Microbispora sp. ZYX-F-249: one gene and its partner. The protein of the gene in region 2 interacts with the protein of the main gene of each other region in a pairwise test. Links are inferred from orthologs where the notes say so. Each region holds a gene or a part of one and is shown on either strand. Other genes may lie near its edges.

What was found. The genes of interacting proteins can lie anywhere in the genome.
Region 1: the proteins of AAH991_RS17660 (region 2) and AAH991_RS25990 interact in binary tests that used the Escherichia coli proteins (3 or more experiments, as listed by UniProt). The link is inferred for Microbispora sp. ZYX-F-249 from one-to-one orthologs.

What each region holds. Positions count from the first base shown.
Region 1 is NZ_JBDJAW010000024.1:75,630-79,189, forward strand. The notes cover bases 236-3,116. They hold AAH991_RS25990 (peptidoglycan D,D-transpeptidase FtsI family protein), read left to right. Parts: upstream 236-751; coding sequence 752-2,482; downstream 2,483-3,116. Other genes in these bases: AAH991_RS25995 (UDP-N-acetylmuramoyl-L-alanyl-D-glutamate--2,6-diaminopimelate ligase), read left to right, coding at 2,562-3,116. Outside these bases: cell division protein FtsL, read left to right, coding at 1-2; more of AAH991_RS25995, read left to right, coding at 3,117-3,560. UniProt on the Escherichia coli protein: Essential cell division protein that catalyzes cross-linking of the peptidoglycan cell wall at the division septum. Required for localization of FtsN.
Region 2 is NZ_JBDJAW010000013.1:95,380-99,106, reverse strand. Bases 206-3,253 are described here. They hold AAH991_RS17660 (transglycosylase domain-containing protein), read right to left. Parts: upstream 2,931-3,253; coding sequence 480-2,930; downstream 206-479. Other genes in these bases: AAH991_RS17655 (Lrp/AsnC family transcriptional regulator), read right to left, coding at 3,093-3,253; AAH991_RS17665 (FAD-binding oxidoreductase), read left to right, coding at 206-475. Also shown: more of AAH991_RS17665, read left to right, coding at 1-205; more of AAH991_RS17655, read right to left, coding at 3,254-3,560; hppD (4-hydroxyphenylpyruvate dioxygenase), read left to right, coding at 3,657-3,727. UniProt on the Escherichia coli protein: Cell wall formation. Synthesis of cross-linked peptidoglycan from the lipid intermediates.

The DNA.
Region 1 (3,560 bases), on a different replicon or contig from region 2:
GAGAGACAGCGGCCGGAACCCGGGTCCCGGCCGCGGGGGTCCCAGCGGGCGAGGCGGTGGCCAGGGCCCGGGCGGTGACAGGCGGAGCCCGGGCTCCCCGGGGCGGCCGTCCCGGCAGGACGGGCCGCCGAGGCCGGGCCGTCCCGGCCGGCCGGCCGACCCCGGGCGCGACGAGGCGACGGGCGGCCCGGTACGGCGCGGCCGGAACGGCGGCGCCCCGGAAGGCGGCGGCAGGCAGGGCGGCGCAGGACAGGGCGGCCGGACGGACGGCGCACGCACGCCGCGAAGGGGCGAGCCCGGCGTGCCCGGCGGCGGCCCGCGCCGCGCCGGCACGCAGCATCCCGGCGGAGGCGAAGGGCGTCCGCGAGGCGGGCGCGCGAGCGGACCGGGCGAGGCCGGCGGCAGGCCGCGCGGCGCCGCCGCATCGGGCGACGACAAGCGGTCCGCGACGGGGTCGGGGCAGCCGCGGCCGGGCGCGTTCGGCGCCCCCGGCCGACCGGGCGCCAACGGCAAGCCCGCTGCCGCGGGAAAGCCCACTGCCGTGGGACGGCCCGGTGTCGCCGGCAAGCCCGGTGTCGCCGGCAGGCCCGGCGTTTCCGGTAACGGCGCTCCCGGACACAGCGCTCCCTCGACCGGTGCGCCCGGCAGGGCCGGCACGGGCCGTCCCCGTCCCGGCGGCGCCCCGTCCGGCCCGCAGCGCCCGAATCCGCAGCGTCCCGCGGGACCGCCGGGCCCGCCGCGTCCGCCCGCCGTGCTCCGGCTGGGCAACCCCGCCCGCCGGCTGAGGGCGGCGCTGGTGGTGATGGCGATCGTGCTGTCGCTGTTCGCCGGACGGCTGGTCCAGCTGCAGGGCTTCGACTCCAAGGTGCTCCAGGCGAAGGCCGCCCAGCAGCGCGTGCAGCCGGAGACGCTGCCCGCGCGCCGCGGCTCGATCACCGACGCCGGGGGACACGACCTCGCCGTGACGGTCGAGGCCAGGGAGGTCTACGTCGACCCCAAGGACGTCGACCCGGCCAAGCGCGACCTGGTCGCCACCACACTGGCACGGGAGCTGAACAAGCCCAAGGAGGAGATCGCCGCCGCGCTGGCCAAGACCGAGCAGCGGTACATCCCGCTGGCCCGCGACGTCGAGCCGCCGCGGGCCAAGCGCATCATGGGCTTCGAGCTCAAGGGCGTCGGCGTCAAGGAGACCTACCGCCGTCTCTACCCCGGCAACTCGCTCGCGGGCGGCCTGCTCGGCTTCGTCGGCGTCGACGGCAGGGGCCTGGAGGGCCTGGAGAGCGCGTACGACGACATCCTGGCGGGCAAGGACGGCAAGCAGAGCATCGAGCTCGGCGCCAACCGGCAGCGCATCCCGATGACGCGCAGCCAGCGCGAGGCGCCGGTGCCGGGGCGCGACGTGCGCCTGACCATCGACAGGGACATCCAGTGGGCCGCGGAGGAGTCGCTGGCCCGGCAGGTCCGCCAGACGGGGGCGCGCAGCGGCAGCGTGATCGTCATGGACGTGCGGACCGGTCAGATCCTGGCCATGGCGAACGCGCCCCAGGCCAACCTCAACAGCTGGCAGTCCGCGCCGGCGGAGGACCGCGCCAATCGCGCCGCGTCGGAGATCTTCGAGCCGGGCAGCACCAACAAGGTCATCACGGCGGCGGCGGCGATGGAGGCCGGCGTGGTGGACCCCGACACCGCCTTCCGCGTGCCCGACCACATCCAGTGCGCCGACCGGCAGCTCAGGGACTCCCACCCGCACGCACCCGAACTGCTGACGTTCACCGGGATCCTCGCCGAGTCGAGCAACGTCGGCACGATCATGGTAGCGGACAAGATCTCCAGCCAGCGGCTGTACGACATGTTCCGGTCGTTCGGATTCGGCGCGCGCAGCGGGGCCGGGATCCCGGGCGAGCAGGCCGGCCTGCTGCCGCAGTGGCAGACGTGGTCGGGCAGCCAGCGCTGTACCATCGCCTACGGTCAGGGCATCTCGGTCACCGCGCTGCAGATGGCCGGCGTCTACCAGACGATCGCCAACGGCGGAGTGCGGGTGACCCCCTCGATCGTCGCGGGCACGACCGACGCGCACGGGGCGTTCGTCCCCAGCCCGGCCGCCAAGGGCACCCGCGTCATCAGCGAGACGACCGCCCGGCGGATCGCGCTGATGCTGGAGGCCGCGGTGGGCCACGAGGGCACGGGGGAGGAGGCCTCGATCGAGGGCTACCGTGTCGCGGGCAAGACCGGCACCGCCATGCGGTACGACGAGAAGTGCGCGGGATACTGCGGGTACACCGCCACGTTCGTCGGCTTCACCCCCGCGGACCAGCCCCGGCTGATGGCCCTGGCGGTCATCCAGGATCCGAAGAAAGGCCACTACGGCGGCGCCATCGCCGCCCCGGTGTTCAAGGACGTCATGACTTTCGCGTTGAAGAGCAGGAAGATCCCCCCTACGGGTACGAAGGCGCCCGAGATGCTCCTTCGCCCGGCGGAGTGACCGGCGAGTGACGGGAGCCGGAGTGGCCGGGACGAGCGACGGAGGGGGGTACGCTCTCGCCGTGCGTTCCCCGTCGTCCATGCGTCCCGAGGCCGTCCAGGCCCGCCCGCTGTCCGCGCTGGCGTCCCTGCTCGGCACGTCGTCGGCCGTCCCGTCGCCCGGCGCGCGTGCGGTCCGCGGCACGGTCACCGGCATCACCCTCGACTCGCGCCGGGTGCGGCGCGGCGACCTCTACGTGGCCGCGCCGGGCAACGCCCGGCACGGCGCGGAGTTCGCCGCGGACGCGCTTGCGGCGGGCGCGACGGCGATCCTGACCGACCCCGACGGCCGCGACCGTGCCGCCGCCACCGGACTGCCGGTGCTCGTCGTGCCCGATCCGCGGGCGGTGCTGGGGCAGGTCGCCGCCTGGGTGTACGGCAGACCGGCGGCCGGCGTCACGCTCATCGGCGTCACGGGCACCAGCGGCAAGTCCACCACGACGTTCCTGCTGGAGGCGGGGCTGCGGGCGGCGGGCCACCGCACCGGCCTGGTCGGCGGTGTGGAGATCCGCGCCGGCGACGTGCGTTTCACCCCCGAGCTCACCACCCCCGAGGCGACCGACCTGCAGGGGCTGTTCGCGCTGATGCGCGAGCGGGGCGTGAGCGCCGCGGCCATGGAGGTCTCCAGCCACGCCCTGGCCCTCGGCCGGGTCGACGGCCTCTTCTACGACGTGTCGATCTTCACGAACCTGTCGCAGGACCACCTGGACTTCCACCGGGACCTGGACGACTACTTCGCGGCCAAGGCCCGCCTGTTCACCCCGGAGTTCAGCCGGGCGGGCGTGGTGAACATCGACGACGCCCACGGACGCGAGCTGGCCGCCACGGCCAAGATCCCGATCACCACGTTCTCCGCCACCGGGGCGCCGGAGGCCGACTGGCGCGCCGAGGACGTGCGCCTCGGCGCCGCGGGCAGCCGGTTCCGCCTGGTCGGTCCGGGCGGGGTCGAGGCCGAGGTGTCGGTGGCCCTGCCCGGCCCGTTCAACGTGGCCAACACCCTCGGCGCGCTGGTGGCCCTGGTCGAGGCGGGGGTCCCGCTG
Region 2 (3,727 bases):
CGGGTCCATCACCGCCGAGCCCACGGAGCCCGGCGCCGGCTCCTCCCGCGCTGAGCTGCTGACCCGGCTGGACGACACGACGGCCAAGACGCTGCTCGCCGATCCCGTCGCTCCGCTGATGAGCGTGCAGATCCGCCATCTGGGCGGCGCGTTCGCCCGCCCTTCCGACAGCCCGCACGGACCGCTGGCCGAGCCTTACGCGCTCTACCTGTTCGGCGTCCCGGCCGACCCGGCGACGGCCGAGGCGATCACGGCCAGGCAGCGCGCACTCGCCGAAGCCCTCCCGGTCGGCGGGCGCAAGCCCCTGACCTTCCTCAACCCCCGCGAGAGCGTGGCCGACGCCTTCACCCCCGCCGTGCTGAAGCGCCTGCGGGGCGCCAAGCGCCGCCACGACCCCCATGGCGTCTTCCGCGGCAACTTCCCCGTTCTCGCCGCCGAAGAGTCACAGCCGCCCGCCACGGGACTGCCCTTCTGAGCCGTCAGCGGGCGGGAACCTGGGCGACCGGTAGCTGGGGCCCGGGGACCTGCGTGAGCGGTGCGGGCTGGTCACCATGACCGTCCTGGCCGGTCTGGCCGGTCCGCCTGGTATCGGGACCCGTGGCGGCGCCCGGGGCCCTTCTTGCGCCCGTTCCCGTGGCGCCCGCGTCGGATCTGTCGTTCGCCGGCCCGGGGGCGGCGTCCGCGGCACCCGAGTCGCGGGCACGGGCCGCGCCGGCCGGGCCCGTCACCCCGTCGATTCCGTTCGCGCCACCTCGCGGGCCGGCCTCGCGGTCCTGGCCGGCCGTGCCCTGCTGCTCCTCCTCCGCGTCCGTGGTCGCGCCGGGCACGTCCTGGTCCGGCGGCACCACCGCTCCCCCCGGCCCGTACGGTCCGTAGGGGCCATCGGCACCGGGCGGACCCGACGGGTAGGGACCGGACGGATAGGCGGTGGGAACGCCGCTCGGCTGAGGCAGAGCCATGCCGTAGGTGTTCCAGTCGTAGGGGTTCCACGTGACCGGGTCGGGGAACTCCCGGACCGGCTTGCCCTCCATGGCGGTGCTCATGAAGGATTTCCAGATCTCGGCGGGCAGCGTGCCGCCGTACAGCTCGCCGTAGCCGGGAACGGTCACCGGCTTGTTGTCGTCGCGGAACATGTCGACCGCGACGGCCAGCTGGGGGACGTAGCCGGAGAACCAGACCGCGGCGGACTCGTCGGTCGTGCCGGTCTTGCCCGCCACCGGGCGGTCCCACAGGCCCGCGGCGCTGCCGGTGCCGCTGCGCACCACCTGCTCCAGCGCGTACGTCGTGTCGGCGGCGGTGTTCTCGCTGAAGGCCCGGGTGCCGGGCGGGGCGAACCTGCGGGTGAGCCCGGTGCCGTCGGTGACCGCCCGGATCACGTGCGGCTCGTGGTGAATGCCCCCGGCGGCGAACGTGGCGAACCCGGAGGCCTGCTGCACGGCGCTCACCGACGCCACACCGAGGGGCAGCGTGGCGGCGCCCTGGTGCGGGGCGAGCTGTGCCGCGGGGATCCCGGCGGCCCGCGCCGCCGCGACGACCTTGTCGATGCCGATCCGCTGGCCCAGATCCACGAAGGCGGTGTTGACCGAGTACTGCGTCGCCTCGAGCAGCGTGATCGCCGAGCCGTACGACTTGCCGCCGGAGTTGGGGATGTCGGTGGCGCCGACGCGGATGGGTGAGTTGCCGTAGACCAGCGTGTCGAGCCCGTAGCCGGCTTCGAGCGCGGCGGCCAGCGTGTAGGGCTTGAAGGTCGAGCCGGCCTGGACCTTGGCCGAGAAGGCGTTGTCGTACTGGTTGGTCTCGTAACGTCCGCCGTAGAAGGCGACGACCTCGCCGGTCGCGGGGTCGACGGCCGCCAGGCCGGTGCGGACCTTCTTGGGGGTGTCCTCCGGCAGGACCGACTTGACCGCCTGCTGGGCCTGCGCCATCAGCTTCTTGTCGAACGTCGTGGTGACCTTCAGGCCGCCGTGGTTGATGTCCTCGTCGGTGAAGCCGAGCCGGTTCAGCTCGGCGCGCACCTGCGCCAGCATGTAGCCGTTCTGGCCGCCGAGGGACAGCGGCGCGCGCTGCTTGGCGAGCGTGGGGAACACCAGCGCGCCGGCCTCCTCGCGGCTGATCGCGCCGATCTCGCGCATGCCCCGGACCACGGACGCCCATCTGGCCTTCACCGCGTCGAGCGCGGCCCCGGTCGGGTTGGCGAAACGGGTGGGCTGCTGGATCACGGCGGCGAGATAGGCGCCTTCGGCCGCCGTCAGGTTCTGCACGTCCTTGTCGAAGTAGGCCCGCGCGGCGGCCTGGACGCCGTACGCGCCCCGGCCGAAGTAGATGGTGTTGAGGTAGCGCTCCAGCACCCAGTCCTTCGGCATGGAACGATCCACCTTCAGCGCGATCATGACCTCTTTGAGCTTGCGCGCGATGGATCGTTCCTGGCCGAGACCGCTGTAGTAGTTGCGGACCATCTGCTGGGTGATGGTCGAGCCGCCCTGGAGCTGGCGGCCGGTGATCGTCGACCAGACGGCGCGGGCCGTGCCGGACACGGAGACGCCCTGGTCCTGATAGAACGTGCGGTTCTCCGCCGCGATCACCGCGCTTCTGACGGCCTGCGGGACCTGCGTGAGCGGCACGTTCTTGCGGTTGACGCCTTCGTTGGCGAGGACGGTCTTGCCGTCCCGGTAGTAGATCACCGAGCCCTGGGCCGTCGCCAGTTCCTGGGTGCTGTCCGGGATGGGGGTCAGCGCCCACACCACGGCGAGGAACACGACGAGCCCGGCGATCGCGGTGGCCAGACTCACGAGCAGGACGCGCGGCAGCCGTCTTCGCCGGCGAGGCTCCGGCGCGCGGCCGCCTTCGCCGCCTCCCCCGTTCGGGCCGCCGAGTGACGCCCGCGGATCCACGGCGCCCTCCTCGATCGGGCCCTCCTCGGCGCTGTCCACGCTGTGACCCCCGATAAGTCCGATACCCCCGCTACGCCCGTTTGTGCCCCTGAGCTGGGCGGATAGGAACACGGTAAACGATGGCCATCGGTGGTCCGGCACTTCCCGCGACGTCTGTGGAAAAGCCTGGCCCACGGCGGGACGTGTGGAAAACCCGTGCGGTCAGCCTCCGGCCGCCCGGACGAGCGGAAGGGTCCGGTACGGCACCGGCGTGTCGAGCGCGATCACCGACTCGGTCCGTACGACGCCCTGCACGTCCACGATCCGGTCGATGACGCGCTGGAGGTCGGCGTTGCTGCGGGCGACCACGCGGCAGAACATGTCCCCGCCGCCGGTGATCGTGTGGACCTCCAGGACCTCGGGGATGAGCGCGAGCTGGTCGGCCACCGGCACGTGCCCCGCGACCTGCCTGATGTGCAACGTCACGAACGCCGTCACGTCGAAGCCGAGCGCGGCCGGATCGATGTCCGGGCCGTAACCGGTGATGACCCCCCTCGCGGCCATCCGGTCGAGCCGGGCCTGCACCGTGCCCCTGGCGACGTTCAGCCGGCGGGAGCACTCGAGCACGCCGATCCTGGGCTCGGCGGCCAGCAGTGCGACAAGTCGGGCGTCGAGGTGGTCAATCGTCATAACGATTTCCCCTTGTCCGAAGCGAAGGCTGAGCACATTGTCCACCTATTTGAGTCACTGTTGCACAAATTGGCCATGCGAACGGACGCTTGTCACATGAACGATGTCTTTCCGGTTCACGGCATGGACGCGGTGGTCTTCGCCGTCGGCAACGCGAAGCAGGCCGC